DNA from 3 places in the Massilia suwonensis genome. Region 3 is predicted to be linked to each of the others. Evidence: predicted binding sites of a transcription regulator. Region 3 holds the regulator's gene; each other region holds the start of a gene.
The links. The regulator LexA, encoded in region 3, represses DNA repair genes until DNA is damaged. The targets are predictions, from matches to a motif close to ACTGTATNNNNATACAGT.
Positions count from the first base shown of each region.

Region 1: ACFPQ5_RS18745 (DNA topoisomerase IV subunit B) is a predicted target of LexA. The motif match lies at 4,565-4,582, and genes of this name have one in related genera.
Region 2: recA (recombinase RecA) is a predicted target of LexA. The motif match lies at 8,074-8,091, and genes of this name have one in related genera.

Region 1 covers NZ_JBHSMR010000013.1:2,371,655-2,382,307, reverse strand. Annotated here, with positions in the region: gene parC (DNA topoisomerase IV subunit A) at 1-2,269, opposite strand, end outside; gene ACFPQ5_RS18745 (DNA topoisomerase IV subunit B) at 2,379-4,376, opposite strand; gene ACFPQ5_RS18740 (response regulator) at 4,668-5,483, shown strand; gene ACFPQ5_RS18735 (gamma-glutamyl-gamma-aminobutyrate hydrolase family protein) at 5,556-6,542, shown strand; gene ACFPQ5_RS18730 (hypothetical protein) at 6,766-7,095, shown strand; gene ACFPQ5_RS18725 (YbdK family carboxylate-amine ligase) at 7,251-8,387, opposite strand; gene ACFPQ5_RS18720 (cation:proton antiporter) at 8,377-9,567, opposite strand; gene ACFPQ5_RS18715 (CPBP family glutamic-type intramembrane protease) at 9,694-10,299, shown strand; gene ACFPQ5_RS18710 (DUF4166 domain-containing protein) at 10,296-10,653, opposite strand, start outside.
Region 2 covers NZ_JBHSMR010000013.1:2,531,756-2,542,408, reverse strand. Annotated here, with positions in the region: gene purM (phosphoribosylformylglycinamidine cyclo-ligase) at 238-1,281, shown strand; gene ACFPQ5_RS19525 (YegJ family protein) at 1,472-1,906, shown strand; gene ACFPQ5_RS19520 (6-phosphofructokinase) at 1,916-3,139, opposite strand; gene ACFPQ5_RS19515 (sodium:solute symporter family protein) at 3,360-5,408, opposite strand; gene ACFPQ5_RS19510 (DUF4212 domain-containing protein) at 5,405-5,719, opposite strand; gene ACFPQ5_RS19505 (sensor histidine kinase) at 5,709-7,244, opposite strand; gene ACFPQ5_RS19500 (response regulator transcription factor) at 7,241-7,963, opposite strand; gene recA (recombinase RecA) at 8,153-9,247, shown strand; gene recX (recombination regulator RecX) at 9,306-9,764, shown strand; gene ACFPQ5_RS19485 (hypothetical protein) at 9,930-10,289, shown strand; gene ACFPQ5_RS19480 (DUF2889 domain-containing protein) at 10,534-10,653, shown strand, end outside.
Region 3 covers NZ_JBHSMR010000013.1:1,579,287-1,589,939, forward strand. Annotated here, with positions in the region: gene rpsF (30S ribosomal protein S6) at 1-246, opposite strand, end outside; gene ACFPQ5_RS15150 (DUF6289 family protein) at 541-789, shown strand; gene lexA (transcriptional repressor LexA) at 949-1,584, shown strand; gene ACFPQ5_RS15160 (SEL1-like repeat protein) at 1,665-2,429, opposite strand; gene ACFPQ5_RS15165 (tetratricopeptide repeat protein) at 2,507-3,286, opposite strand; gene ACFPQ5_RS15170 (cystathionine gamma-synthase family protein) at 3,456-4,697, opposite strand; gene purF (amidophosphoribosyltransferase) at 4,705-6,231, opposite strand; gene ACFPQ5_RS15180 (CvpA family protein) at 6,282-6,770, opposite strand; gene ACFPQ5_RS15185 (SPOR domain-containing protein) at 6,787-7,776, opposite strand; gene folC (bifunctional tetrahydrofolate synthase/dihydrofolate synthase) at 7,788-9,080, opposite strand; gene accD (acetyl-CoA carboxylase, carboxyltransferase subunit beta) at 9,162-10,034, opposite strand; gene ACFPQ5_RS15200 (hypothetical protein) at 10,141-10,419, opposite strand; gene ACFPQ5_RS15205 (hypothetical protein) at 10,546-10,653, opposite strand, start outside.

The DNA.
Region 1 (10,653 bases), 790 kb from region 3:
TGCCCTTGCGCGCCCGCTTGCCGAAGTGCGGCTCCAGGCCCGATGCATACAGCTCCACCGTGCGCGGCTTGGAGCCGGCCCAGGTGCCGATCACGTTCACGCCTTTCTGGCTGATCGGCTGTGCAGCCAGCAGCTTTTCCTTCGGCTCGAGTTCCATCAGCGTCACGCCGCGGCCGCCGTTGGTCAGCACCTTCATCTCGTCGATGCCGAACACCAGCACGCGGCCCTTCTCGGACAGGCAGGCGATCGCGCCGGCCGCGTCGGAGACGATCCGCGGCGGCAGCGGCAGGGCGCCGTCGTCCAGCGTGATGAAGGATTTGCCGCCCTTCAGGCGGCTGACCATGTCGCCGGCCTTGGCGATGAAGCCGAAGCCATTCGACGTTGCCAGCAGCAGGCGCGTGTCGGCGGTGCCGGCGAAGTAGTGCAGGATGCGCACGCCGCCCGACAGGTCGACCAGGGTCGTGATCGGCACGCCGTCGCCGCGCGCACCCGGCAGGGCGGACACCGGCACCGAATAGGTCTTGCCGTTGTCGCCGATGCCGACCAGCGAATCGACCGTGCGGCACTCGAAGGCGTTGAGCAGCGTATCGCCTGGCTTGAAGGTGAACTGCGCCGGGTCGTGGCCGATGCCGGTACGCGCGCGCACCCAGCCCTTCTCAGAGATGATCACGGTGACCGGTTCGTCGATGATCTTCTGTTCTGCAACCGCCTTCTGCGCTTCTTCGATCAGCGTACGGCGCGCGTCGCCGAACTGCTTCGCGTCCGCTTCGATTTCGCGGATGATCGTGCGCTTCATGGTCGACGGATTGGCCAGGATGTCTTCCAGCTTTTCCTTCTCGCCGCGCAGCTGCGACAGCTCCTGCTCGATCTTGATCGCTTCCAGGCGCGCCAGCTGGCGCAGGCGGATCTCGAGGATGTCTTCGGCCTGGCGTTCGGACAGCTTGAATTCCGCGATCAGGGCCGCCTTCGGCTCGTCCGAATTGCGGATGATGGCGATCACCTTGTCGATGTTCAGCAGGACGATCTCGCGGCCTTCCAGGATGTGGATGCGGTCGTTGACCTTGCCCAGGCGGTGCTCGGTACGGCGGCGCACGGTCGTGAAGCGGTAATCGATCCACTCCTGGATGATCTCGTTCAGGCCCTTCTGGCGCGGACGGCCGTCGCCGCCGATCATCACCAGGTTGATCGGGCTCGAGGTCTCCAGCGAGGTATGCGCCAGCAGCAGGAGCATGAATTCGTTCTGGTCCTGGTTCTTCGACTTCGGCTCGAACACCAGGCGCACCGGCGCTTCGCGGCCGGATTCGTCGCGCATCGTATCGAGCGAGTTCAGGATCGTCTGCTTCAGCGCGATCTGTTCCGGCGTCAGCGTCTTCTTGCCCAGCTTGACCTTCGGATTGGTCAGCTCTTCGATTTCCTGCTGCACCTTCGCAGCCGAGGTGCCCGGCGGCAGTTCGGTGACGACCGCCTGCCACTGGCCGCGCGCCAGCTCCTCGATCTTCCAGCGCGCACGCACCTTCAGCGAGCCGCGGCCGCTGGCGTACATGTCGGCGATCTGCGAGGCCGGGGTGATGATCTGGCCGCCGCCCGGGAAGTCGGGACCCGGCATCAGGGTGATCAGTTCCGCGTTCGAGATCTTCGGATTGCGGATCATGGCGACGGTGGCGTCGGCCACTTCGCGCAGGTTGTGCGAGGGGATCTCGGTGGCGAGGCCGACCGCGATGCCGGAGGCGCCGTTCAGCAGCACCATCGGCAGGCGCGCCGGCAGGGTGCGCGGCTCCAGCGTCGAACCGTCGTAGTTCGGCTGGAAGTCGACCGTGCCCATGTCGATTTCATCCAACAGCAGGCGCGAGATCGGGGTCAGGCGGGCTTCCGTGTAACGCATCGCCGCGGCGCCGTCGCCGTCGCGCGAGCCGAAGTTGCCCTGGCCGTCGATCAGCGGATAGCGCAAGGAAAAGTCCTGGGCCATGCGGACCAAGGCGTCGTAGACCGACTGGTCGCCGTGCGGGTGGAGTTTGCCGAGCACGTCGCCGACCACGGCCGCCGATTTACGGGGCTTGGCGGTGGGACCGAGGCCCAGTTCGTTCATTGCGTACAGGATGCGGCGCTGGACCGGCTTCTGGCCGTCGGAGACGTCGGGCAGGGCGCGGCCTTTGACGACCGAGACCGCGTAGTCGAGGTAGGCGCGTTCGGCGAAGGTCGACAGGGTCAGCGTTTCGATGTCGTCGCTTGGCTCGGCAGCTTGTTCGAAGAGGTTTGCTTGCGTAGTCATATTCAGTTTGTTCGATTCTCTTGGCGGTGCAACGCGTGGAGTCAGGACTCCACCCTACGAATCGTGGTGTGCGTAGGGTGGAGTCCCGACTCCACGCGTTTACGACGCATCAAATATCCGCTTCCGTTTCGTTCCCGTGTTCTTCGATCCAGGCGCGGCGGGCGGCGGCTTCGCCTTTGCCCATCAACATATTGAAGCGCGCGCTCGATTCGCCGTGGTCGAAACCGCCCAGGGCCACCGGCAGCAGGCGCCGGGTGTCCGGGTTCATGGTCGTTTCCCACAGCTGCTCGGCGTTCATCTCGCCCAGGCCCTTGAAGCGGGAGATGTTCCAGCTGCCTTCCTTGAGGCCATCCTTTTTCAGCTTGTCCTCGATCGCCAGCAACTCGCCGTCATCCAGCGCGTACAGCTTCTGCAGCGGCTTCTTGCCGCGCGGCGGGACGTCGACGCGGTACAGCGGCGGACGCGCCACGCAGATGTGGCCATGCTTGAACAGGGCAGGGAAGTGCTTGAAGAACAGGGTCAGCAGCAGGACCTGGATGTGCGAGCCGTCGACGTCCGCGTCCGACAGGATGCAGATCTTGCCGTAGCGCAGACCGCTCAAGTCAGGCGAATCGCCCTGCGAGTGCGGATCGACGCCGATCGCCACCGAAATGTCGTGGATCTCGTTGTTCGCGAACAGGCGGTCACGGTCGGTTTCCCAGGTGTTCAGCACCTTGCCGCGCAGCGGGAGGATCGCCTGGAATTCCTTGTCGCGGCCCATTTTCGCGGAGCCGCCCGCCGAATCGCCCTCGACCAGGAACAGCTCGTTGCGGGTGATGTCCGAGGATTCGCAATCGGTCAGTTTGCCCGGCAACACGGCCACGCCCGAGGATTTTTTCTTCTCGACTTTTTGCAGCGAGCGCATGCGCGACTGCGCCTGCTTGATGACGAGGTCGGCCAGCTTCTTGCCGTGCTCGACGTGCTGGTTCAGCCACAGTTCGAGCGGCGGTTTCGTGAAGGTCGAGACCAGTTTCACGGCGTCGCGCGAATTCAGGCGTTCCTTGGTCTGGCCCTGGAATTGCGGGTCCAGCACTTTCGCGGACAGCACGAAGGAGACGCGTGCGAACACGTCTTCCGGCAGCAGCTTGACGCCTTTCGGCAGCAGGCCGTGCAGTTCGACGAAGCCCTTCACGGCGCCATATAAACCGTCGCGCAGGCCGGACTCGTGCGAGCCGCCGCTCGGGGTCGGGATCAGGTTGACGTAGGATTCGCGCACCAGGCCGCCTTCCTCGTTCCAGGCCACGACCCAGGCCGCGCCTTCGCCTTCGGCAAAGGCTTCGTCGCCGGCCGGCGCGTATTGCGCACCTTCGAACAGCGGGATCACGGTCTGGCCGCTCGAGGTCTGCGCCATCGCTTCGGTGAGGTAGCCGCGCAGGCCTTCGTCGTAGCGCCAGGTCTGGACGTCGCCGGTCTTCGCATTGGTCAGCGTCACGGTCACGCCCGGCAGCAGCACGGCCTTCGAGCGCAGCAGGCGCACCAGGTCCGTCATCGGGATGTTCGGGGTGTCGAAGTATTTGCCGTCCGGCCAGGCGGTGACGCGGGTACCGTTCTTCTTGCCGCCGCGCTCGAAGGGAACCGAACTCAATGGCTCGATGACGTCGCCATCGGCGAAGACCAGGTTGTGGATGCCGTTGCCGTCCTCGTCCTTGCGCCAGACGGTGATTTCCAGGCGCTTCGAGAGCGCGTTGGTGACGGACACGCCGACGCCGTGCAGGCCGCCCGAGAAGGCATAGGCGCCGCCCGAACCCTTGTCGAACTTGCCGCCGGCGTGCAGGCGCGTGAACACGATTTCGACCGTGGACACGCCTTCTTCGGGGTGGATGCCGACCGGGATGCCGCGGCCGTCGTCTTCGACGGTGACGGAACCGTCGACGTTCAGGGTCACGCCGATGTTGCTGCAGTAGCCGCCCAGCGCTTCGTCCGAGGCGTTGTCGATCACTTCCTGGATGATGTGCAGCGGGTTCTCGGTCCGGGTGTACATGCCCGGACGCTGCTTCACGGGCTCGAGTCCTTTCAGGACGCGGATGGATGATTCGCTGTAATCGGGTGCGGGTTTCTTGGTTGCCATGCTGATCAGTGTTTTATCGAAAGCCTGCGCATTCTATATCTTGTCGGGAGGAAAAAGCAGGAGGGGCCGCCGGCAAATGCGCGGATTGTTCTTGTCAACGCGCGGAAACGTGACTAGATTGGTACGCAAGCTTGCTACGTCAAGCGGCCCCGAGAACCGTTGAGCGGAAGGCATGTATTGAGACTACTACTGTACATGCATACAGTAATAATCGCAAGACTCGCCATCTTACCGCAATCTGATCTGCAACAGGTCCGGACTCGTGACCGCCGCACGCACCGGATAATGATCATGCATGCACAAAAAACGCCGACCGCAGTCAGACTGCTCGGATTCTCGCCCTGTGCCACCGCGCACCTGGCGACCTTGCTGGCCAGCGCCCCGCGCTCGGGACCGCTGTATGCCTGCCTGCATGAGGACAGCCTGCAGGAGCCCGACATCGTCCTGGCCGACGGCACCAGTCCCGCTGCCCTGGCCTGGCTCGACGGCATGCGCTGTCCGCCGCCGGCCCTGGTCATCGGCGGCATGGCCCGCGCCAGCTACACCCAACTATCTCCACCCTTCGAACCGGACGAACTGTATGCCTGCATGGTGAAATTGCTGGCCGAGCGGCGGCGTGCATTGATGCTGCTCAGCGCGCGCGGCGAACCGCTGCTGGCTGAACGCCGGCGCCGTCCCAGGCTCGGACCAGATGCCGGCTGCCCCTCGGAACGCCAGCCGCCGCGCGACGGCAAGGTGCTGATCGTCGACAAGGGCGGCGCCTTCCGCGACCACCTGGCCGGCCTGGTGGGACCGAGCCGCCTCGCGATCGCCTGGACCGACAGCGCGCCGATGGCGGTGCGCCTGTGCGACGAGACGCCGGTGTCGCTGGCGATGATCAATACCGCCGCGCCCGGTATCGATCCCTACGGCCTGAGCCGGGACATCAAGGCGCAGCAAGGAGCGGAGAAGACGGCGGTCGTGCTGCTGGTGGGCCGCACTTTTAACTATGACAGCACGCTGGCGCATGGGGCCGGGGTGCGCGGGCTGCTCGACAAGCCGGTGGGGGACCGCAGCCTGGTGGCGATGCTTCAACGATTGGCGTCGCTTCCCGAGATGCCGGCGTGATCTGAACTCATCCGGTGTCACTTTGTTACAACTCTGAATCGTGCGCGAGCGTAGCGGGGCTATATTGGTCCCATGGCAGACGAACAAGTGAAGCAGCGCGGCGAGGCGCCCGGTCCGCCGCAGGAAAACCGCACTGAAACACCGCAGCGCATTCCCGACCGCCGCGCAGGCAATGGCGCGCCGCGCTACCAGCGTCCCGGCGACACGCCTTTCGCCCTGGCCGGCCGCGTCCTCAGTTCGCGCTGGCGCGCCCTGCGCGACCGCTTCAGCCGCGACTTCATGCGCCGCACCCTGCGCATCGGCGTGTCGGCCCGCATCTTTCACCCCGAACCGGGCGCTACCGGCCTGCGCAGCAAGAACCTGCAATATCTCGAGGAATCGATCGCCCAGTGGGTGATGTCGCGCGACGTGCTGGTGTTCATGATCCCGACGGTGAACACGAACGGCCTGCTCCACCCCAGCAATATCACCCTGCGCCACTACGCGCGCCACCTGGACGGCCTGGTGCTGCAGGGCGGGGCTGACGTCTCGCCCCAGACCTATTCCGAATCGCCGACGCGGCCCGAATGGAGCGGCGACCGCGCCCGCGATTTATACGAACTGGAACTGCTGCACGAATTCGTCGAGGCCGGCAAACCAGTGTTGGGCGTGTGCCGCGGCTGCCAGCTGATCAACGTCGCCTTTGGCGGCACCCTGTACCAGGACGTGGCGACCAACGTGCCGGCCGCGCTCGCCCACGTGCACACCGACTACGACGCCCACCGCCACGCGATCGAATTCCCGGCGGGTTCCTCGCTGGGCCGCATGTTCCCCAACGCGGGGCGGCCGATCGTGAATTCGATCCACCACCAGGCGGTCAAGGAGCTGGGACGCGACATCCGCATCGAGGCGATGTCCTATCCGGACGGGATCGTCGAGGCGATCCGCTACGACAAGGCGGATTTCGTGATGGGGCTGCAGTGGCATCCGGAATTTCACCGGGCGGGCGGCACCGACCTGCTCGACTGCACGCCTGTGCTGGACGAATTTTTACGGGCGGCGCGCGAGACGCGGCTCTAAGTCGCACCGCCTATGTTCATATTGTAGAAATGCGTGGAGTCAGGACTCCACCCTACGAATCGCAGCTGACGTAGGGTGGAGTCCCGACTCCACGTCTTGCGGCGTCTGGACAATGACCGCCTGGTTATGTTCACACGCTTGCAAAACCGCTTGCATCAGCCATCTCTCTTGATCATAATGAATGAGAATCATTCTCATTCACGACATGATCGAAGGGACTGTTATGAACGATCCACTTATCGGCAGCGCCGCGCCGTCGCCCGCCATGCCCCAGCGCGACGTCGTCATGCTCGCTTCCGTCCTGCACCTGATGTCGCACTACACCGCGCGCGACGAAAAGGACAAACCCTGCGTGCGCCTGGCCTCGGTGATCGAGCGCCACCTGAGCGCGCTGGCGCGGCTGCCGGACATCGACCCGGTGCTGCGCGCGACCTGCGAGCAGCTGTGCGAACGCTGGGCGGCGCTGGTGGACGAAGGGATGCCGCGGCCGGTCAAGCGTAATTTCATCGAGCGGATCATGCGAAGCAGCCGGGCAGGGGCGAGCCCGGCTTGATGAGGTAGCGGCTGAGTTGCGGGATATGTAGGGTGGAGTCCTGACTCCACGCGCGGAACGGGTGAGCAATCGAAACGCATGATCGGATACGCATCCAAGGTGGGATACGTTTCAAATGGTCATCCGTTCCAAACGCGTGGAGTCAGGACTCCACCCTACCTGCGCCGAAATCTCCGCTCGCCGCGGAACCAGTTAATGGCGGCATGCACCATCCCTTCCACGCTCCCTTGCTGCTCGTACTGCTGCCGCAACAGCGCCGCATCGCTCCCGTTGGCCGCCGCGGCCGCCAGGTGCTTTAAACCCTCCTGACTACCCAGCGCCGCCGCATACGGCTCCATCTTGCCAAGCGTCGCCAGGATATCCTCGCGCAGCGACACCGTCTCGTAGGTCTTCGGATGCGTGATCGCCCCCTCCAGCCCGAAGCGGCAAGCCTGGAAGCGGTTGTAGTTGTAGACGAGGTAATCGTCCTCGACGGGCGGCTCGTCGAAGCGCTCCAACAGATAACTGCACAGCGCCTGCAGATAGGCCGCCAGCGCCGCCGCCCGTTCGACGCTGAGCGGCGTGTCGCACACGCGCAGTTCGATCGTGCCGTACTCGGGCTTCGGCCGCAGGTCCCAGTAAAAATCCTTCATGCTCTTGACGATGCCGGTGCGCTCCATCTTCGCGTAGTAGTGCGATTCGAACTCGGACCAGGTCAGCATGAAGGGCGCGCGTCCGCTCATCGGGAAGGCGAACACGGAATTCAGGCGCGCCGAATCGAACAGGCTGTCGTGGCCCTGCACGAAGGGAGAGGAGGCCGACAGGGCGATGAAGTGCGGGATGTAGCGGCTCAGCGCATGCAGCAGGTACATCGCGTTGTCGCCGTCGCCGCAGCCGATGTGCACGTGCTGGCCGAACACGGTGAACTGCTTGGCCAGGTAGCCGTACAGCGTGGAGAGGTGCTCGAAGCGCGGCTTCGGGAAAATCTTCTGTTCCGACCAGTGCTGGAAGGGGTGGGTGCCGCCGCCGGCGATGCCGATGTTCAGCACGTCGCCGGCCGTCACCAGGGTGTCGCGGATTTCCTGCAGTTCGGCCAGCAGCGCCGGATAGTGCGAGTGCACGCTCGAATTAATTTCGATCATGCTCTCGGTGATCTCCGGCGTCACATTGCCGGGGAAGGGCTTACGGGACAGCAGGTGCAGCAGGTCGGGGCTGGCGGCGGTCAGGTCGAAGTCCGACAGGCTGACCAGCTGCAGTTCGAGTTCGACCCCGAAGGTCAGCGGCGTCGACTGGCTGAAGGGTTCAAGCGGCATGGCGCAGCTCCGGGGCTTCGCGGGCCCAGACCAGGGCGCGCTGGATGATGATCGGGCCGAATACCTCCAGCAGCATCGTCACCGCCGCCACCGAGCGCAACTCCTCGACCACGTGCACGCCGCGCAGGCGCGCGTGTTCCAGCAGCAGGATCACGAACACGGACAAGGGCGCCAGCGCCACCCCGGCCAGCGCGCCCTTGCGCCAGGAGATGCCGGACAGGTGGGCAAACGCCATCACACCCAGGGTTTTGGTGAGCAGGCGCGCCAGCACGATCACGACGGCGAGCACGCTGCCGGCGGCGACCTTCTCCCAGTCCAGCGTCGAGGCGGCGAACACGAACAGCAGTACCGTCAGCAGTTCGCCCAGCGCCCCGAAGCCGCGCTGCGCCTGGCTGTAGGCGACGCGCCGGTGGCGCGCGACCAGCCCGAAGGCGAGCGTCGCCACCACCGGCGACAGGCCGCCCGCGTACGACAGCGCCACCAGCAGGATCACCGCCAGCGCAAAGGCGACGGTGGCGTCCTGTCTCGGGTTCTTGAAGCCGCGCAGCAGCGCCGGCACGGCGAGGCCGAATACGGCGCCGGTGAGGATCGACACCGCCAGCAGCACCAGGCTGTTCCAGATGGCGTCGCCCAGGTCTTCGAAGGTGCGGAAGATCCAGAAAGCCACGACGACATTGAAGGCGAACACGGCCAGCACGCAGTTCTGGGCGGTCAGGTGCAGCACCCGTTCCGTCACCTGGCCCGAGCTGCGCTGCTCGTTGATTACGCGCACCACGGTCGCCGGCGAGGTCGCCATGGCCAGCGCGGCCAGCATCAGGGACGTCAATTGCGGCGTGCCGAAAGCAGTCGCGATGAAATAGACGGCAACGAAGGTGGACAGGGATTCGACCAGGCCGCTGACGCCGATCCAGGGATTGGTGCGCAGCCAGCGCAGGTTGATGCGGTAGCCGAGTTCGAACAGGATCAGGCCGAAGGCGACGTCGGCCAGCATCGAGGCGGCGCCGGCGTCGGGGGCCGGCAGCACGCCGAGCTGCGAACTGCCGAGCGCGAAGCCGACCAGCCCATAGAAACTGATGCGCGGCAGGCCGGTCCAGCGCTGGCCGAATTCCCCCGCGATCCAGGCGATGGCGATCGCGAGCGGCCAGGCAAGGCTGGTCAGGATCGGCAACAAATCGGGCATGCGGGCTCCTCGTGAACACATCGGCTGGTCTTTTGTCGATTTTACAAGAGCGATGCGCCGCGACCCGCGCACGATTGGGCGGACGCCGCTGCTAGAATGGCGCACCGCCATTCTTCATGCGTTTTCATGTCTCAACCGATTCCACCGCAACCGCAGGCCCAGGCACGTGCCCCGATTCGATTGACCGCCCAGGTGCTGACCTGCGTCGGCTTTTCCCTGATCGCCTGCCTGATCATTTTCGTGGCCCAGGACGATTTTCTATCCGTCATCCGCGGCCCGATGGGCGTCGCGACGCAGCTGCTGTGCGGCCTGGTGCTGTCGGCGCTGGCGGCGGTGGCTTCGTATGTCAGCTTTCGCCTGACGGCGAAATCGGAAGCGACGGCCAACACGATCAAGGCCTATGGCCGCCTCGACCTGTCGGGCCTGAATCCGGTCTGGATCAGCCTTGCCGCCGCGATCGGCGAAGAGCTGCTGTTCCGCGCGGCGCTGCAGCCGCTGCTGGGCGTGTGGATCACCTCGATCGTCTTCCTGCTGACGCATACGCCGGTGTACCAGTTCCGCCGCCTGAACAAGGCGACCCTGGTGCAGGCGGCCGGCGTGTTCGGCGCCAGCGTGGCGCTGGGTTTCATCTACCAGAACGTGGGCCTGCTGGCGGCGATGATGGTGCACACGGCGCTCGACGTGATCGGGCTGTATGTGGTCCGCAATACGCTGCGGGGAGCGCGCGCCTAGGCGTTCGCCGTTTCGTGCACCACCAGGTGCCCGGTATAGCCGGCCACCTGTCCCACCAGCGGCAGCGCGGCGCGCACCGTGAAATACAGGCGGCCGTCGCGCCCTTCCTCTTCGGCCACGATGCGCGGCAAGGCCCAGCGCGGGCAGGGGATGCCGAGGAATTTCAGGCCGTTTAAATGCATCGCCAGCCGGCCGTCGCGCGCGCTGAGCCGGAAGTGCAGCAGCGTCAGTCCCAGGCGCTCGGTCAGCTCGCCTTCCACCAGGCGCATGTGGGACCGCATCGTCTGCGTCGGGAAGTACCGCACCCACAGCTCCTCATCCGGCCGCGCATCGAGTTCGAAGCGGATCGCGCCG
Region 2 (10,653 bases), 950 kb from region 3:
AGCTGTCGCGCAGACAAGGGCAAGACCGGGGTGCGCGGGGCGGCAGGCGCCTGCGCCAGTGCCTCCGGGAGCGCCGGCGCGAGGGCAGGCTGGGTGGGCTCCGGGGGGCGGGAAAGATGGCATGTTTTTGTTGTTATCTCGGTTTGGCAGGGGTAGGCCGGGCCGTTTTGTTAAAATAGCGGATTGACTGGAATCAGGTCTTCGCCTTCTATTTTACCGCCTCCGCTGCCAAATACCATGAGCCAACCATCTAATGTTTCTCTCTCCTACCGCGACGCCGGTGTCGATATCGACGCCGGCGACGCCCTGGTCGAAGCGATCAAGCCGTTTGCCAAGCGCACCATGCGGGAAGGCGTGCTCGGCGGGATCGGTGGTTTCGGCGGACTGTTCGAGATCAGCAAGAAGTACAAGGAACCGGTGCTGGTCTCGGGTACCGACGGCGTCGGCACCAAGCTGAAACTGGCTTTCGAACTGAACCGCCACGACACGGTCGGCATCGACCTGGTCGCCATGAGCGTCAACGACATCCTGGTGCAGGGCGCCGAGCCGCTGTTCTTCCTCGACTATTTTGCCTGCGGCAAGCTGGACGTGGCGACGGCGACCGCGGTCGTCAAGGGCATCGCCCAGGGCTGCGAACAGTCCGGCTGCGCCCTGCTCGGCGGCGAGACCGCCGAAATGCCGGGCATGTACCCGGACGGCGAATACGACCTGGCCGGCTTCGCCGTTGGCGCGGTCGAAAAGTCGCAGATCATCGACGGCAGCAAGATTACCCCGGGCGACGTCGTGCTGGGCCTGGCTTCCTCGGGCATCCACTCGAACGGCTACTCGCTGGTGCGCAAGATCATCCAGGTGGCGAAACCCGACCTGGAAGCGGATTTCCACGGCCGTAAATTGTCCGACGTGCTGATGGCGCCGACCCGCCTCTACGTCAAACCGCTGCTGGCGCTGATGGCCTCGATGGAAGTGAAGGGCCTGGTCCACATCACCGGCGGCGGCCTGGTCGAAAACATCCCGCGCGTGCTGCAGGACAATCTCACGGCCGTGCTCGACGGCAAGTCGTGGACGATGCCGCCGCTGTTCCAGTGGCTGCAGCAGCACGGCGGCGTGGCCGATGCCGAAATGCACCGCGTGTTCAACTGCGGTATCGGCATGACGGTCATTGTCTCGAAAGAGAACGCGGACGCGGCCATGGCCCAACTGCAGGCGGCCGGCGAGACCGTGTACCGCATCGGCGAGATCCGCACGCGTGAAGAAGGGCAGGCGCAGACCGTGGTGCTGTAACGGCAGCTCGGCGATCGAACCTGCAAGGCGCCCCCACTGGGGCGCTTTTTTTTGCGAGCAAGGTCGGGGAAATTGCTATCTTGTCTATATGCATTCGGCTAAGATCCACGTTGCCATATACCAACCATTTCGGAGACGGATGAACATTTCAAAGTGCCTTGCACTGGCAGTGCTTGCCGGAAGCTGCTCGATGACACGCGCCGAAGCACCGGTGCAAGACCGTATCGTTCATATCGCGTCAAGCGACAAGGCAATGCAGGCGGCGATCAAACAGGCGCAGCAAACGCTTCCCGGCTTCCTGGAGCTGGCGGCCAATCCGCCTGCAGGCACCGAAGGCTACAAGCTGAAGGTGGAGATCACTGACGCCAACGGAGCCGAGCATTTCTGGGTCAGCCCCTTCAAGATCGTGCGCGGCGGCTTCATGGGCGTGATCGCCAACACGCCCCAGATCGTCAAGAACGTGAAACTGGGACAAGTTGTCCAGTTCAAGCGTGCACGCATTTCCGACTGGGGCTACGTACGCAACGGAAGGCAGGTGGGCAGTTTCACGGTTTGCGTCATGATGAAGAAGGTGCCGCAGGCCGAGGCAGACCGCTACCGGCGCGAGTTCGGGTTCGACTGCTGAGAACTGCGCTCAGCTCCGGTCCGGATGCAGCACTTTCGGCACGCGCGCCCCGCGCAGCCGGAAAGCATCCGGCATGCCCGAGCCCAGCAGCGGGCGCAGGTAGAGGCGGAAGGCATCCGTCACGTCGGTGCCGCTGTCGCTGATGAAGGCGTCTTCCATGGTGCGCGTCTTGCCCGCGACCTGGTCCAGCGGCAGCAGCTCGTAGTCGACCGAATAAAAGCCGGTACGGCGGATCACGACCGAGCCGTCGCGGTCGCCCCACATGGCGAACTGCACCGCCTTTTCGCCGACCTCGCGCGCCTCGCGCTGGTCGACGTCGGACACGCAGCCGATGAAGGAGCGCTGCAGGTAGCCGAAGGTGTCGCCGCGCACGCGCTTGATGCCGAGTTTCGATTTGATCTCCTCGCACAGCAGGTCGGCCAGCGCGCCGGTACCGGACAGCTGCACGTTGCCGTGCGCATCCTTTTCGATTTCCTTGGCCAGCAAGGTCACGATCGGCTCGCCGGCGGCGTCGTGCACGCCTTCGGAGACGGCGATCACGCAGCGTCCGTAGCGTTGGTAAGTCGCCTTTACGTCGGCCAGGAAGCGCTCCAGCTCGAACACGCGTTCGGGCAGGTAGATCAGGTGCGGGCCATCGTCCGGGAACTTTTTGCCCAGTGCCGAGGCCGCCGTCAAAAAACCCGCGTGGCGGCCCATGACGACGCCGACGTAGACGCCGGGCAAGGCGGCATTGTCGAGATTGGCACCGGCAAAGGCCTGGGCCACGAAACGCGCGGCCGAGGGAAAGCCGGGCGTGTGGTCGTTGCCGACCAGGTCGTTGTCGATGGTTTTCGGGATGTGGATGCTGCGCAGCGGGTAGCCGGCCGCGCGCGCTTCCTCGCTGACGATGCGCACCGTGTCGGCCGAATCGTTGCCGCCGATGTAAAAGAAATGTTCGATCTCGTGCGCGCGCAGGACCTCGAAGATGCGCTGGCAATAGGCCATGTCCGGCTTGTCGCGGGTCGAGCCCAGCGCGGAGGAAGGCGTGGCCGCCACCAGCTCCAGGTTGTGGCTGGTTTCCTGGGTCAGGTCGAGGAAGTCTTCGTTGACGATGCCGCGTACCCCGTGCAATGCGCCGTAGATGCGGTTGACGTTGCGAAAGCGCCGCGCCTCCAGGGTCACGCCGACCATCGACTGGTTGATGACGGCGGTCGGGCCGCCGCCTTGTGCGACGAGGATTTTGCCGGATGACATGGAACCTCCGTGATTATTAGGGGTAGTCGAGGCCAATGGCCTCGACTACGGCTTCATCGGAGTCCCGACTCCACGCGTGATACGTATCGGCTCCGCTTTCGTGCGCGATGACCTTGCAGCTACGTATCACCGCGTGGAGTCGGGACTCCACCCTACGACAATCCAGAATATCACCGGTCCGCGAGCGCGGCCATACGGTCCGGATAAAGTCGCTTTCTCGCTACTCCGGCGCCCGAATATAGTCGACCAAGGCATCGCTCCCCCGCGCCGGCGGCGCCGTCAGCAAACTGGCAAGCACCACCGCCAGCATCCCCGCCGGCACCCCGAAGATCCCGGCCGACATCGGCGCGATGTCGAACCAGGCCGCATCCATGCGCCCGCCCAGCATCGGATGCACGCGGATCATGTAGTACAGGCAGACCAGGAAGCCCCCCACCATGCCGGCGATCGCCCCGGCGTGGTTCGCGCGCTTCCAGAACACGCCCAGCACCAGCGGCGGGAACAGGGCGGATGCCGCCAGCGAGAACGCGGCGCCGACCAGCGACAGAATGTCGGCCGGCTTTTGCGAGGCGGCATAGGCGGCGATGAAGGCGACGGCCAGCAGCAGGAGTTTCGAGATCGTCACCCGCTTCTGGGTCGAGGCGCCGGGATCGACGATCTTGTAATAGATGTCGTGCGAGAGCGCGTTCGAGATCGCCAGCAGCAGGCCGTCGGCGGTGGACAGGGCCGCCGCCAGGCCGCCGGCCGCCACCAGCCCCGAGATCACGTAGGGCAGGCCGCCGATTTCGGGTGTGGCCAGCACCAGCACGTCGCCGTCGATCGCGATTTCCGCCAGCTGCACCAGGCCGTCGCCGTTGATGTCGACCACCTGGATCAGCGGATTCACCTTGTCGATATTCGCCCAGTAGGAAATCCAGGTCGGCAGGGAAGAAAAATCGCTGCCGACCAGGCTCGTATAGATGTCGTATTTGGCCAGCACGGCCAGCGCCGGGATGCTCAGGTAGATCAGCAGGATGAAGAACAGGGTCCAGAACACCGAGACCCGGGTCTCGTGCACCGAGGGCGTGGTGTAGGAGCGCATCAGGATGTGGGGTAAGGCCGCGGTACCGAACATCAGGCAGAACACGAGGGCCAGGAAATTATTGCGGCGCGCATTCGATTCCGCCTCGGTCGCGCCGGCGAAGGGCGCGGCATGCGGTTGCGGCGGCTGGGCGCGGGCGAGCAGGCGCGCTCTCTGTTCGCGCCACAGGGCGTCGGCATCCTCCGCCGTCTTCGGGTAGGCGGCCAGCGCCCGCTCGGCGCTGCGCACGTCGGCCAGCGACAGGTTGCGCAGGCGCGCCGTGTCGAGCCGGCGCTGCGCCTCGACCTTGCCTTGCTCCCAGGAGGCGGGCAGGGCGGCCAGGCGTTCCTTGTAGGCGTCGGCCTCCTTCTGGAAGCGGGCGCGCACCTCGTGCTCGCGCGGATCGAGCGCCAGCTGCGCTTCGCGCTGGGCCAGCTTCGGCAGCACCGATCCATAAGCCACCTGCGGCAAGGGATTGTCGGCATGCTTGGCCGACAGCCACATGGTCGGGATCAGGAAGGCGACCAGGATGATGATGTACTGCGCCACCTGCGTCCAGGTGATGCCGCGCATGCCGCCCAAAAACGAGCAGACCAGGATGCTGGCCAGTCCCAGGAAGATGCCGACCGAGAAATCGACCCCCGTGAAACGCGAGGCGATCAGGCCGACGGCGTAGATCTGCGCCACCACGTAGACAAAGGAGACGATGATGGTGGCGCCCACGGCCAGCGCCCGCACCGGCCCGCCGCGTCCGCCCGCGCCGCCGCCGTAGCGCACTGCCAGGTAGTCGGGGATCGTGTACTGGGCAAACTTGCGCAGGTAAGGGGCGATCAATAGCGCGACCAGGCAATAGCCGCCGGTCCAGCCCATGATGTAGGCGAGGGCGTCGAAGCCGGACAAATACAGGCCGCCCGCCAGGCTGATGAAGCTGGCCGCCGAGATCCAGTCGGCGGCGGTGGCCATGCCGTTGAACAGGGCCGGCACGCGGCGTCCGGCGACATAGTATTCGGTGACGTTCGAGGTGCGGCTGACGACGCCGATCGTCGCGTACAGCACGATCGTGGCGAACATGAACAGGTGGCCGATCCACAGGCGCGGCATGCCTTCGTTTTCCAGCACCGTCAGGGCCAGCAGGAAACCGGCGAAGCAGACGCAGAACCAGGCGTAGTAGCCGGAGAGGCGGCGGAAGTAGCGCTTCTGGCGGCTCATTCGGTCGGCCCCATGGTGCGCGCCAGGTCGCGGTCGTAGCGGCGCATGCGCCAGGCGTAGACGCCGATGATCGCCAGGCAGACGAGCGAGGCGCCCTGCGCCGCCATGTAGAAGGACAGGGGCCAGCCGAAGATCGTCACCCTGGACAGTTCGCGCGCGAAAAACACGGTGCAGAAACCGGTCGCCAGCCACAAGGCCATCAGCACGAAGGTCAGGCGGCGCGTGCGGCGCCAGTGGACGGCGCGGGCGGCCAGCAGGCGGCGCTGGCGCTCCAGGTCGGGCTCAATCGGTGGCGCGGTTTCAGGTGGCATCGAGGGTGTCGTCGACAGGTGGCGGGAAGGTCAGCCGGAACAGGCTGCCGGGGAATTTGGCCGAATGGCTGCGCGGATTATTGAAGATGTCGACCTCGGCGCCGTGCTGGCCGGCGATCTCGCGCACGATGGCCAGGCCCAGGCCGCTGCCGCTCGCGCTCGAGCCGAGGATGCGGTAGAAGCGCTCGAACACGTGGGCGCGCTCGTGCGGGGCGATGCCCGGCCCGGTATCCTCGACTTCGAGCAGGGCAACGTCTCCGTCGCGCCGCACGCGTACGGTGACGCTGCCGCCGGCCGGGGTGTAGCGCAGGGCGTTGTCGATCAGGTTCGACAGCAGCTCGCGCAGCATCAGGGCGTTGCCGGCGATGATCACGTCCTCGTCCTGGGCCTCGTAGCCGAGGTCGATGTTGTGGGCGAACGAGGCCTGCACCCAGTCCTGCACGACGCCGCGCGCCAGGCTGGCGAGGTCGAGCTCCTCGAAGGCGAGGCCGGCATGCGGCTGGTTTTCGGCGCGCGCCAGGGCTAATAGCTGGTTCACCAGGCGCGTGGCCGATTCCGAGCTCTTCGCCAATTGTTCGAGCGAGCGGTGGATCTCGTCGGGATCGAGCTGGCGCAGGGCCAGTTCCGACTGCATGCGCATGCCCGCCAGCGGCGTCTTCATCTGGTGCGCGGCGTCGGCGATGAAACGCTTCTGCATGTCGATGGTCTGGGAGAGGCGGCCCAGCATCTCGTTGAGCGAGCCGACCAGCGGAGAAATTTCTTCGGGCACCTGACGGGAATCGATGGGAGAGAGGTCGTCGGAAGAGCGGGCGCGGATGCGTTCCTGCAGTTCCGCAAGGGGAGACAGCCCACGCGAGAGGGCGAACCAGACCAGGGCCAGGATGATCGGCAGGATGATGAACTGGGGCAGGATCACGCCCTTGATGATTTCGTTGGCGAGCAGGGCGCGCTTGTCCAGGGTCTCGGCCACCTGCACCAGGGCTTTACGGGGGAAGGCGGGCGAGTTGCTGTCGGGCGGCGCCAGCGGATCGAGGTTGATGTACAGGTAAGCGATGCGCAGCGGATTGCCGTGCAGCGCGGCATTGCGAAAGTACACGGCGCCATCCTTGTCGGCCTCATCGTCGCGCGGGCGCGGCAGCTCGCGGTCGCCGTCGACATGGCGGCCGGCCGCGTCCACCACCTGGAAATACACGCTGTCGATGTCGTCCGCGCGCAGGATGTCGCGCGCGCTGTTCGGCAGGCGGGTGTTAATGACTCCGTTCTCCTCGCGCACCTGCTGGGCCAGCACCGTGACCCGGTCTTCCAGCGCATGATCGAAGGGTTGATTGGCGATCGATTTCGCGACCAGGTAAGTGATCGCGATACTCATCGGCCACAGCAGCAGCAGGGGCGCCAGCATCCAGTCGAGGATCTCGCCGAACAGCGAGTGCTGGATGTTTTCTTCCGGTTCCGGATTCGGCGGGACGTAGAGCGGCTCGGGCAGCGCGGCTGCCACGTCCGTCAAGCCCGCATCGCGTTCGTTCACTTCGATTCGGTGCTCGCGTCGGCCCCGGCGCCGCCGGTCACTGCGCGGGCGTCGGAATATTTTTCGAGGCAATAGCCGAGGCCGCGCACGGTGGCGATGCGCACGCCGCCGACCTCGATCTTCTTGCGCAGGCGGTGCACGTAGACTTCGATGGCGTTGTTCGAGACCTCCTCGCCCCATTCGCACAGGTGGTCGACCAGCTGCTCCTTCGAGACCAGGCGTCCGGTACGGGCCAGCAGGATTTCCAGCAGGCCCAGTTCGCGCGCCGACAGATCGAGCATCTGCTCGTTGATGTAGGCGCTGCGCCCGACCTGGTCGTAGACCAGCGGGCCGTGGCGGATCACGGTCGGGCCGCCGCCGGCGCCGCGCCGGGTCAGCGCGCGCACCCGCGCCTCGAGTTCCGACAGGGCGAAGGGCTTGGCCATGTAGTCGTCGGCGCCCAGGTCGAGTCCTTCGACGCGCTGCTCGACCGAGTCGGCCGCGGTCAGGATCAGCACCGGCAGCAGGGAAGAGCGCGCGCGCAGGCGGCGCAGCACTTCCAGGCCCGACATTTTAGGTAGCCCGAGGTCGAGGATCAGGAGGTCGAATTCCTGGGTCGAGAGGGCGGTGTCGGCGTCCTGGCCGTTACGCACGTCGTCGATCGCATAGCCGGACTGGCGCAGCGAACGCGTCAGTCCGTCGGCGAGTACGCTATCATCTTCGGCAAGCAAAATTCGCATAAGATCACCCTCTTAACGATTAGATATTCCCTCTACTCGCATTGTGTTTGATTTGGCGCAACAATGCGAGTCTTCTGCAACGTTCGAGCAAAATCTCGCTTGCCAAAACCACTGGATTTTTATACAGTAGTGACCTTGAAAAGCGTGAGGGTACCCACACCTTGGTACCTCCAAGACTGAGAGAAAATTATGGACGACAAAAAAGTAGCAATCAACGCCTCCGAAAAAGGCAAGGCACTGGCCGCCGCCCTCGCGCAGATTGAGAAGCAGTTTGGCAAGGGTTCGGTCATGCGCATGGACGCCAACATGCCGGTCGAAGAAGTGCAGACCGTCTCGACCGGTTCGCTGGGCCTGGACATCGCCCTCGGCGTTGGCGGCTTGCCGCGCGGCCGTATCGTGGAAATCTACGGTCCGGAATCGTCGGGTAAAACCACGCTGACCCTGCAGACCATCGCACAGATGCAAAAGCTGGGCGGCACCTGCGCCTTCATCGATGCCGAGCACGCGCTCGACGTCACCTATGCGCAAAAGCTGGGCATCAAGCTCGACGAGCTGCTGATCTCGCAGCCGGACACCGGCGAACAGGCGCTCGAAATCACCGACGCCCTGGTGCGTTCGGGTTCGGTCGACCTGGTGGTCATCGACTCGGTGGCGGCACTGACCCCGCGCGCCGAAATCGAAGGCGACATGGGCGATTCGCTGCCAGGTCTGCAGGCACGTCTGATGTCGCAGGCACTGCGCAAGCTGACCGCCTCGATCAACCGTACGAACACCCTGGTCATCTTCATCAACCAGATCCGTATGAAGATCGGCGTCATGTTCGGCAGCCCGGAAACCACGACCGGCGGTAACGCGCTGAAGTTCTACGCCTCCGTGCGCATGGACATCCGCCGTACCGGTTCGATCAAGTCGGGCGACGAGGTGATCGGTAACGAAACCAAGGTCAAGGTCGTCAAGAACAAGATCGCGCCTCCGTTCCGCGAAGCCCACTTCGACATCCTGTACGGAGAAGGCACCTCGCGCGAAGGCGAAATCCTCGATCTGGGCGCCGACAACAAGATCGTGGAGAAGTCCGGTTCCTGGTACAGCTATAACGGCGAACGTATCGGCCAGGGCAAGGACAACGCCCGCCTGTTCCTGAAAGACCGCCCGGCTCTGGCGCGCGAAATCGAGAACAAGGTCCGTGCCGCCCTTGGCGTGCGCGAACTGCCGCCAGTGGCAGCCGATGCAGCTGCCGGCGCAGGCGAAGAGAAGGCGCCGAAGCTGAAGGCTGTTTCGGAGTAATCGGGGCGGGATCGGGTGTCAGTCCGATGCTCGATCCCATCCGATGTGCTGCACCGCGATGCGCCAACCAGTCCTGAGCCTGAAAGCACGTGCCCTGCGCTTCCTCTCCATGAGGGAGCACAGCCGGCTCGAGCTCAAGCGCAAGCTGGCGCGTCATGCGGAGGAGGGCGACGACATCGACGCCCTCCTCGATTTTCTCGAGAAGAACAACTGGCTGTCGCAGGAACGCTTTGCCGAATCGCTGATTCATCGAAAGGCTGGGCGCTACGGTAACAGCCGTGTCATGGCCGAGCTGCAAAGCCACGGCGTCAATGGCGAAGCGCTGGCTGAACTGAAGTCCAATCTCGCCGAGAGCGAGACCGCGCGTGCGCTCGAGGTCTGGCAACGTAAATTCGGCACCGTCGCGCAAGACGCGGCCGAGCGCAGCAAGCAGATGCGTTTTTTGATGGCACGCGGCTTTTCCAGCAGTGCCGTGCGTGTGGCCCTGAAGGGTGCACCCGAGGACGACGAGTTTTAAGGTGCTCTAGATCGTCACCGCTGTCGCGACTGTCCGCGGCTCTCTTAGCTAATCATCTATTCCCAGGCGCCAGCGTGGAGCGCCATCCGGCGATATGCGCCCGCATATTCCTCAACCCCGGATGACGCTGCACGCTGGTTTTTGTTTGTCCAGAAAGTTGTCATCATGAAAACGACTTGTCTCCTCGTCTCCCTGTTCGTTCTTGCCGCCTGCGGCCGTCAGCCGGCTGAGCCGATCGGCATCTACCGGCTCGGTACGGCGGAAAAAACGATGGTGCTCGAGGTGCGGGCCAGCGGCGACTACGTGCTCCAGATCGATGGCCCGGACAGCATGACCGAGGAAATCCGCGGCCGCTGGGACGAGGCGCGCAGCGACAAAGCCGACGCTACGTTCCACGGCCTGGCCTGGCGCGGCGAGCAGCCCGAGCCGGCGCGCGCCCTGTGGCCCGTGAAATTCGACAGCGCCGGCGGCATCTGCATCGACGCCGCGGGATCGCTCTGCTTTACCAAGGACGGCGAGGCCTGACCGTCGGCTTTCATGCAGCGCGGCTACCCAAGATCAATATTGGCAAGCTTGCCACCTTTCCCGCCGACGCGTCCCCGCGCACGCTTTCTGCCCTCATGTTGCAGTGCAACTGGCCCCGGCCTGTGCTAAACTTTCACGGTTTAAGCAGCGCCGCATGAGCGGTTGTCGCCGCAGAAGCTGCGGTGACGTGCACTTTGCACACCGGCTGCATACATTTAATTGCCGCTCCGTCGGCACGGTTTTTATGCCTTTGTCCTCTCCCGCCCCGCGTTCCCTGCGGCATACACGCGCCATTACGGTCGAAGCGTACGCGCGCGACGATGGCCTGTGGGATCTTGACGCGCGCATTCGCGACATCAAGGCA
Region 3 (10,653 bases):
ATCATTGAACTTGAATGCGGTTTCCAGCTCGACCAGGGTCTCGTTGTCGCACTCGATGTTCATGCAGATGTAGTGTGCCTTCGGCAGCTTCTGGATCTGGTAAGCCATCTGGCGACGGCCCCAGTCTTCCACGCGATGGATGTTACCGCCGCGGCTCGTCACCGTGGTCTTGTAACGCTCGATCATCGCCGGGACTTGCTCGCTTTGGTCCGGGTGGACGATAAAAACGATTTCATAATGACGCATGCAACACTCCTTGAGGACGTTTAAACAAATGCCCACCTCGGCGTCAAGACGAGTGTGGGAAGGGAAAGCCGGCAATTATAACGCGACTTCGAGCGCAGCACAATCACCCTAGGGGCAGGCAGCAGGGGCCAGGTACTTCTGTACGCCAGAGCTAAGCGTATAACCCTGCATGGATAAAATTTGCAAGTTTGTTGATTTAACATTTTAACTATGCCAACTTTCCTTGTCGCAACTTTGCGACTGGGATCAAATGTGCGTTTCAGACCTAACTTCATCATTTTAAGAAAGAATGACATGAAACTGAAAAAAGCTTCCCTGATCGGTGCAGCGCTGGCCTTCGTCGCCGCTGCCGCCTATGCAGCGCCGCCGTACGGCTACACGAATATTTACTATAGCGATGCAACATACTCGGTCGAGGTGGGCCACGCTGAATTCACCTGTTCCGGCCGGTGGTATCGATCTGGTGAAGAAACGGACTATTTCGTCAGGACGAACGAAAACCAATGCCGCTGGGGCGGCTGGGACCTCGATCCCTGGGGCTGATACATAGGTAATATGTAGGTAATCGAAGAGCATACGTTGGCTTGACCCGACGTATGCTCGCGATGAACAGCTTAAATTGCCTGCACTTGAAAGTATCACTTGCAAATCCACGAATACTGTACAAAAATACAGTCTGAATCATTAACCCGTGGTAGATCCATGCTCAAGCTCACTGCAAGGCAAGAACAGATCCTGAACCTGATCAAGGAAGCGATCGACAATACCGGCTTCCCGCCGACCCGCGCCGAAATCGCCAAAGAGTTGGGCTTCAAGTCGGCCAACGCCGCCGAGGAACACCTGCAGGCTCTGGCCCGCAAAGGCGCCATCGAGATCGTTTCGGGCACTTCGCGCGGCATCCGCCTGATCGGCGCCTCCACGCCGGAACCGGTGCCGCACGTGCCGGCCGCCCTCCTGATGTCGCTGCCGCTGGTCGGCCGCGTCGCCGCCGGCTCGCCGATTCTGGCCCAGGAACACGTCGAGGCCACCTACAACGTCGACCCGGCCATGTTCGGCGCCCGCCCCGATTTCCTGCTGAAAGTACGCGGCTGGTCGATGCGCGACGCCGGCATCATGGATGGCGACTTCCTCGCCGTCAAAAAGATCGACAGCGCCAAGAATGGCCAGATCGTCGTCGCCCGTCTCGGCGAAGACGTCACCGTCAAGCGCTACCGCAAGACCGGCGACACGATCGAGCTGCTGCCGGAAAACCCGGACTTCAAGGTCATCCGCGTGGAACCGGGCGACGAGTTCGCGCTCGAAGGCCTGGCGGTTGGCTTGATGCGCAGCTGGCACTGACCGGCGCATTCGACCTGCACACCGGATCGCTGCATCGGATCATAAAAAAAGCCGCTTACGCGGCTTTTTTACGTCCCGGTTTATTTCCCGGTCTGGCTGTAATTGCTCCTGCGCGCATCGATCTCGCGTTGGCGCTCGGCCGAAGGACCAGCGTCGATGATCGCCTTGTGTTCCTTGACGTAGGCTTCGGTCGCGCTGCGCCAGGCGGCAACGTCGGCGAGGACCAGCTTGGCACTTACCTTGGCCTCTTCCACCAGGTTTTCCTGCACCGTCGCCAGATAGGTCTTGGCGCGTTCGGTCTCTGACGCGTTCATGAGCTTCACGACATCGGCGGGAATGCGCTTGACGAGGGGCGAGGAGGCGTTCATGTTTTCGACGAAACCGTTGTAGCAGGCTTGCCAGTTGGAGATGGCCGCCGACACCCGCTCGATCTCGTCGGGCTGCTTGGAGATGGCCGGGATCCGGGGCGCGGGACAGTAATACTTTCCGCTTTTCAGCTCGGCTCCATCGTATTTGCCTACCCAATAATCGATGTCGGCGCGCCGCTCCACGCGCTGCTGCATGACGACCAGGGAGCTGGCGGCCACCGCATTGCCTTTGGCGGCCGCCTTGCGGAACCATGCCTCGGCCTTGGCCTCGTCCACGGCGCCCGCTTCGCCGTACCAGTACATCTGGCCCAATTGCTGCTGGGCGTCGACGTTGCCGGCATTGGCCAGCCTGGTGTACAGCGCGAGGGCTTCCGGATATTTTTTCTGCTCGAACAAGGCGTTGGCAGCGGCGAGATCGTTCGCGGCGCTGACGGGCAAGCTCGCGAACAGGACGGCACAAAACAGGAATTTTTTCATGGGAGTAACAGGTTGAGCAAGGCCCATCATACTGCGAGATGCGGCCCTGCTCAACCGGGAAGTCGCTTCCCTGCGGATTATTTACCTGTACTTACCCGCGCGTCCGTACCGCCGTGCAGGCGCAATTCGTTGTCGCGCACGATGCGCGTGGTTTCCAGTTCGATCTGGCGTTTGCGGCGCACGTTCTCTTCCTTGACGAAGGACTGGGTCGCCTTTTCCCAGGCGTCGCGTTGCGCCAGGGTTGCATTGGCCTGGGTTTGGGCGTCGGCCAGGATCTTGCGGTAGGTCGGCTCGATATGGGCCTGCACGCGTTCGAATTCGGCCGGGCTCATCATGTCGAGCACGTCCTGTGGAATCACTTTACCTGGGGGCATCGCAGCATTGAAATTGCTGACGAAGCCGTTGTAGCACTCCTGCCACGTGGCGACGGAAGCCCTGACCGCCTGGATTTCCTCGTTGGTCTTGGACAGGACCGGGATCGCCGGCGCTGCGCAGGCGTACTTGCCGGAACGCAGCTCTTCGCCGCGGTATTCGCTCATCCAGTAGTTGATTTCCTTGCCGCGGGTCTTGCGCCGCTCGAGGATGGCCAGCGACTCCCTGGCATCGGGCACGCCGGCAGCGGCCGCTTTTGCCATCCAGTCGCGCGCGGCATCCAGGTCTTGCGCCGTGCCGTCGCCGAACCAGTACATTTCAGCCAGGCGGAACTGCGCTTCCGGGTTGCCGGCCTGCGCGGCCTTGGTATAGAGCGGTAGCGCCTTGGCATAATCCTTGGCGGCCAGCAGCCGGTTGGCATCGGCGAGATCGTCGGCGCTGGCAGTGAGGCAGACGAAAAGGAGGGAGAATACGAGGCGGCGCATGACATCGTCCTTTCAGGTTGTTATTGAACGATGATAAAACGGTAATGTTTGTAGCGCAATGCATTCTGCATGCGGGCAGTGTCGTGTTTTCACATCCTATCGCCGCGCGACTGCCAGGCCGGCGGCAGGATGCAAGCTCATGCCGCCATCCCGGGCGCCTGTTTCTGCTTCAGGCCTCCAGCGCGCCGCGGAAGTCGTCCAGCAGATCCTCGGTATCCTCGATCCCCACCGACACCCGGATCAGCGACTCGGCAATCCCCATGCTCGCGCGCCGCTCTGCGCCCATCTCGAAGAAGATCGTGTGCGCCACCGGAATCACCAGGGTGCGCGTGTCGCCAAGGTTGCTGGCCGGGATCGCCAGGTTCAGGCGGTTCAGATAGTCGAACGGATCGATATCTTCGCGCAGCTCGAAGCTCAGCAGCGAGCCGCCCGCGCGGAACAGTTGGCTGGTGATGCCGTGTTGGGGATGGGATTCAAGGCCCGGGTAGTGGACTGCGGAGACGCGCTCGTCGCTTTCGAGCATCTGCGCCAGCGCCAGCGCGTTGGCGCAGGTGCGCTCCATGCGCAGCGCCAGGGTTTCGGCGCCGACGGCGATGTGGTGCGCCGCTTCCGGACCGAGGGCGGCGCCGAAGTCGCGCAGGGCTTTCGCGCGCAGCTGGGCCATGCCCTGGGCTGCACTCGGCTGCTTGCGGAAGTTGGCGGCGATGTTCGGGTAGGCGCTCCAGTCGAACAATCCCGTATCGGTCAGCGCGCCGCCGAGAGCGATGCCGTGGCCGGCGATCGATTTCGTCAGGGAATTGACGACCAGGCCGGCACCGACTGCCTTCGGGCGGAACAAATACGGCGTGGTCATCGTGTTGTCGACCACGTACAGGATGCCGCGCGCGCGGCACAGTTCGCCGATGCGGGCCAGGTCCGCCACTTGCGTGCGCGGATTGGCGATCGTCTCGACGAAGACCATGCGGGTGTTCTCGCGCAGCACCGCTTCGACGTTGGCGGCGTCGGTCGCGTCGACGAAATCGACCTCGACGCCCTGCCCCGCCACCGTCTGCCACAGGCTGTTGGTGTTACCGAACAGGAAGCTCGACGAGACGATGTGGTCGCCCGCCTTCAGCAGCGCCTGGAACAGCGCGCCGATCGCCGCCATGCCGGTGCCGAAACACAGGCTGGCGACGCCGTCTTCCATCTTGGTGATCTTGTCTTCCAGCGCCGACACCGTCGGGTTGCCCTGGCGGCCGTAGCGGAAGCCCGGCTCCTTGCCCTGGAACACGGAAGCCAGCTGGCGCGCGTCGTCGTAGCCGAAGGCGACCGAGGTATGCACCGGCTTGTGCAGCGAACCCTGCTCGATCGCCTTGCGGCGGTCGTTGTGCAGGATGGTGGTCGTGAAACCGTAGTTCTTTTTCTCGCTCATGACAGGCTTACTCGGCGGCGACCGGCGGATTGAGGTTCAGCTGGGTACGCACCACGTCGTCCTGCGACACGCCCTTGCCGCCGTTATGGCGCGCGGTCTCCAGGTTGTCGAGGTAGGCCGGGGTCACGTCGCCGGTGATGTACACGCCGTCGAAGCAGGATGCCTCGAAATTCGTCAGCGCCGGGTTCACGTCCGAGATCGAACGCTTGAGCGCGTCGATGTCCTGGTAGACCAGGCGGTCGGCGGTGATTTCCTTGCACACTTCCTCGACGGTGCGGCCGTAGGCGATCAGCTCGTCGCGGGTCGGCATGTCGATGCCGTAGACGTTCGGAAACAGCACCGGCGGCGCGGCCGAGGCGAAGAAGACTTTACGGGCGCCCGCTTCGCGCGCCATCTGCACGATTTCGCGGCTGGTGGTGCCGCGCACGATCGAATCGTCCACCAGCAGCACGTTCTTGCCCTTGAACTCGGAGCCGATGGCGTTGAGCTTCTGGCGCACCGATTTCTTGCGCATGCCCTGGCCAGGCATGATGAAGGTACGGCCGATGTAGCGGTTCTTGATGAACCCCTCGCGGTATTCGACGCCGAGCTTCAGCGCCAGCTGGATCGCGGCCGGACGCGAGGAATCCGGGATCGGCATGACGACGTCGATTTCCTCGACCGGAATCTCCTTGCGGATCTTGTCGGCCAGGTATTCGCCCATTTTCAGGCGCGTGGCGTAGACCGAGGCGCCGTCGATCACGGAGTCCGGGCGCGCCAGGTAGACGTATTCGAAGGCGCAGGGATTGAGCGAGGGATTTTCCGCGCACTGGCGCTCGTGCAGGACGCCATCGTTATCGATGAACACGGCTTCGCCCGGCGCGACGTCGCGCAGGAAGCGGAAACCGATGCCTTCCAGGGCCACCGATTCGCTGGCGACCATGTACTCGACGCCGTTCTCGCCTTCGTTCATGCCGATGCACAGCGGACGGATGCCGTAGGGGTCGCGGAAGGCGAGCATGCCGTGGCCGGCGATCTGGGCCACGACGGCATAGGCGCCACGCACCCGGCGATGCACCACGCCGACCGCCTTGAAGATGGCTTCGGCGTCGAGCGAATAACCGTTGGCCGCTTCCTGGATCTCGTGCGCCAGCACGTTGAGCAGCACCTCGGAGTCAGAATTGGTGTTGATGTGGCGGCGGTCGTTGCGGAACAGGGCTTCCTTGAGCTCGGCCTGGTTGGTCAGGTTGCCGTTGTGCGCCAGCGTGATGCCGAAGGGAGCGTTCACGTAGAAGGGCTGCGCTTCTTCCTCGCTCGAGGAGCCGGCGGTCGGGTAGCGGCAGTGGCCGATCCCGGTATTGCCCTGCAGCGAACGCATGTTACGGGTACGGAACACGTCGCGCACGAGACCGTTGGCCTTGTACATGGAGAACATGCTGCTGTGATTGGTTGCAATGCCCGCTGCGTCCTGGCCGCGGTGCTGCAGCAGCAGCAATGCGTCGTACAACAACTGGTTGACGGGAGTTTGCGAGACGACGCCGACGATGCCACACATGGTGCGCTCCTAAGAACTGAATGCTGTTACGAAAGGATTTAAAAACGAAACTAAAAATGTACGTGCTGCGCCAGCGCAGCAGGGAGAAATGGCTTGACGGTGCGCGCTCCGGCCTCGGCCAGCGGGGACAGCAGCGCGTCTTTCCAGAATGCTTGTTGGGGAATGGCTGTCATGGAACACAATATGACGGCGGCCAGCACGATTACAATCCCGCGCGCCAGGCCGAACAGGCCGCCGAGGCCGCGGTCCGCGAGCGTCAGGCCGGCCGCGTCGATCAGCGCGCCGATCGCCAGGGACAGCAGTCCCATCAGGATGCGTACGCCGAGGAACAGGGCGACGAAGGCCACGATCAGGCGCGTCGTTTCGCCCGGTATCATATCCGGCAACAGCGGCGCGAGGCGCGCGCCATAGGCATTCGCCACGACGAAGGCGACAACCCACCCCGTCAGCGACAGGATTTCCTTCACTAAACCACGCATGGTGCTGATGACAACCGACGCTACCAGCACGAACAAAACCAGATAATCGAAAATCGTCACGCAGCAAGCACACCTATCAGACCGGGACCAGGAAACCGCTCAAGCCCAGGCTGCCCAGCTTGGCCTTGGTCCGGTCAGCTTCCTCGCGGCTGCCGAAGGGTCCGACCTGGACCTTGATCAGGGCGCCGGACTTTTTGGTGAAGGAACTGATGCCGCCGGCCCGCAAGCGCGCCTGCAGTTCGTCGACCTTTTCCTGGGTGGCGAGGGCCGCCACCTGCACCACGAAACGCTGGCCGGCTTCCGCCTTCTCTTCAGTGCGCGGGTGCGCTTCGGCGGTCTTGGTGGGCTTGCCCTCCAGCAGCGCCAGTGCGCGAGCCGCTTCGCTGTCCTTCGGTTTCGGCGTGACCGGCTTCGGTTCAGGCTTGTCTTCGGGCTTCTTCGGCGCAGGCTTCTCGGCAGGCTTCTCGGCCACCTTGCGCTCGGCCGGTTTCGTTTCCAGCTTGTGCTCGGCCGGCTTCGGCTCCGGCTTGTGTTCGGCCAGCTTCGGTTCCGGCTTGGCCGGTTTCGGCTCCTTGTCCACGTCCACCGTCTTCACGGTTGGCGCTTCGACAGGCGCCGGGCGCGGGGCCGGCGCGAGCGGCGGCGGTGCAATGACTTCCTCGTCCTGGTCGACGCTGTCGGCGGCCGGTACCGGAGACGCAGGCATCGGCAGCGCGGGGGCTTTTTCCTTCGACGGGATCTGGATCGCGATATCGCCGGACAGCGGACGCGGTTCGGAATCGAGCAGCATCGGCAGGCCGACGGCGGCGGCCAGCGCCAGCGCGACGGCCCCTACCAGGCGGCGCCGGGCGCGCTTCTTTTCCGGCAGCATGGGGTCGCCGCCGCTGCGGCTGCGGCGCGAACCGCCCTGCCCGCTTTCGTTGGCCGAATTTGCGTGACTGGCACGCTTGGAACGGGCCTGCTGCCCATAGTCGGCGTCATCGCGGGCGAAGTCACGCGAGATTCGGCCACTATCCTGGGCGGCGCTTTCTTGCTTGTTTTTACCAAAAATCGAGAACAAGCCCATGCGTCTGTATGTCAGTGAAGAGAGTTTTTTCGGGCCGCCATCACGCCGGCGACGGTATAGAACGAGCCAAAGACCACAATTCTATCATTCTCCTCGGCACGGCTCACCGCATTTGCAAATGCCGCCGCCGGATCGGCGAACTGCGTCACCGAAAAATCGCTATCCTTCGCCCCGGTCGGACGCAACGCCGCAACCTTCTCGGCCAGATTGGCGCCCTTCGCCGAACGCGGCGACGGCAGCTCGGCCAGGCACCAGTGGTCGACGATTCCGGCCATGGGTTTGAGCACGCCTTCGATGTCCTTGTCTTCCATGATGCCGAACACGGCATAGGTGTAGCGATGGAAACCCATGTTGCCGAGGTTCTGGGCCAGCGTGGCCGAGGCATGCGGATTGTGGGCGACGTCGAGCACCGTGGTCGGACGGCCCGGCAGCACCTGGAAGCGTCCCGGCAGTTCGACCAGCGCCAGGCCGCTGCGCACTTCCTGGGCGCCGCAGGGCAGCTGCATGCGCAGCGTTTCGAGCGCCGCCAGCGCGGCCGAAGCGTTCAGCAGCTGGTTGGCGCCGCGCAGGGCCGGATAGGCGAGCGAATTGCGGCGCTGGGTGCGTCCGCCATAGCTCCACTGCTGCTGGTCGCCCTGATAATTGAAATCGCGTCCGATCAGCCACAGGTCGGCGCCTATGTCGTGCGCGTGCTGGATCAGCGATTGCGGCGGCAGCGGATCGCTGCAGATCGCCGGCTTGCCGGCGCGGAAGATGCCGGCCTTCTCGAAGCCGATTTCCTCGCGCGTCTCGCCCAGGTAGTCGGCGTGGTCGATGTCGATGCTGGTGACGATGGAGACGTCGGCATCGATCACGTTCACGGCATCGAGACGCCCGCCGAGGCCCACTTCCAGGATCGCGACGTCGACGCCGGCCTTCGAGATCAGGTGCATGATCGCCAGCGTCGTGAACTCGAAATAGGTCAGGTCAATGTCGCCGCGCGCTTCTTCGACGAAATCGAAGGCTTCGACCAGTGCTGCGTCGCTGGCCATTTCGCCATTGATGCGGGCGCGCTCGTTAAAGTCGAGGAAGTGCGGCTTGATGTAGAGGCCGACGCGGTAGCCGGCGTGCAGCAGGACGGATTCAAGCATTGCGCAGGTCGAGCCCTTGCCGTTGGTGCCGGCCACCATGATCACCGGGCAGGAGAACTGCAGGTTCATGCGTTCCTTGACGGCGCGGACGCGGTCCAGGCCCATGTCGATGTGGGTTTCGGCGTGGCGCGACTCGATCAGCGCCAGCCACGCGGGCAAGGTGGTGGGAAGCATGGATATGAATTGGTTGCGTTGAAACGAAAAACCGGCGGGCCGCGATGCGGGCCGCCGGCCAGAATAATAGCAGTTGCCGGGTTAAGCGATGACTTCAGCCGGCTGGTTCTGCAGCAATGCCAGCAGGCGGGCGATTTCTTCGCGCATCTTGCGGCGGTCGACGATCATGTCGACGGCGCCCTTCTGCACCAGGAATTCGGCGCGCTGGAAACCTTCCGGCAGCTTTTCGCGCACGGTGTTTTCGATGACGCGCGGACCGGCGAAGCCGATCAGGGCTTTCGGTTCGGCGATCACGACGTCGCCCATGAAGGCGAACGAAGCCGAGACGCCGCCCATGGTCGGGTCGGTCAGCACGCTGATGAACGGCAGTTTCTTTTCCGACAGCTTGGTCAGCATGGCGGTGGTCTTCGCCATCTGCAGCAGCGACAGCAGGCCTTCCTGCATGCGCGCGCCGCCGGTGGCGGTGATGCAGATAAACGGCACCTTCTGTTCCAGGGCGACCTGGGCGCCGCGTGCGAAACGCTCGCCGACGACCGAACCCATCGAGCCGCCCATGAATTCGAATTCGAAGCAGGCCACGACGACCGGCAGGCTCATGATCGAGCCGCCCTGAACGATCAGCGCGTCGGTCTCGCCGGTGGCGTCCATTGCTTGCTTGAGACGGTCAGGATACTTCTTGCTGTCCTTGAACTTCAGGGTATCGACCGGCAGGGCTTCCTGGCCGATCTCGTAGCGGCCACCTTCGTCGAGCAGCGCATCGAGGCGCTCGCGGGCGCGGATGCGCATGTGATGGTCGCACTTCGGGCAGACGTGCAGGTTCGACTCGAGGTCGGCGCGGTAGAGCACCGCTTCGCAGGATGGGCACTTGACCCACAGGCCTTCCGGCATGGTTTTGCGGTTCGCGGCATCGGAGCGCTGGATTCGTGGGGGCAGCAATTTTTCCAACCAACTCATGTTCTCTCCTTTGCGGCAAATCTAGAATGGGGCGTAGTGTAGCCGCTAGCGCTGGGCTTGTCACCGCTTGCCAGTCTGTCAACCAAAGCCTGGCCCGCGCTGACGCTTAGTCGTGGCCGAGTTCGCTTGTCGTGAATTCGAAGCCGCCAACCCGCGCTGCAACCATGTTATACACCCATGCGCCGAACAGGGTGAACACGAAACCGAGCGCCGTGTAGAGCAAGGGCATCAGCAGCATGACCAGCAGCGAGCCGCCCACCCACTGCCCCGTCGTCATCAGCGGCAGCGCCGTGAGGGCGACCAGCGGAAGGGAAATCACGAAATACAGGGCGGCCATCACTTTGGCGTTCTGCAGGATGGCGACGCGGACGATTTGCTTCTTCATGAATGTCTTCCAGGCAAGAATGGGTAGACTGACTCTACCTTACCGGCAGGCAAGACAGCAAGTAAAAACGCCGGCGGTGGCAAGGCCACGGCCGGCGTAAGCGTTGCGCGCTCTGCGCAGACGGATTCAGCTTTGCTTGACCTCGGCGGTGGTGAATTCGAAGCCGCCGACCATCGAGGCGACCAGGTTGTAGACCCATGCGCCGATCAGGGTGAACACGAAACCGCTGGCGAC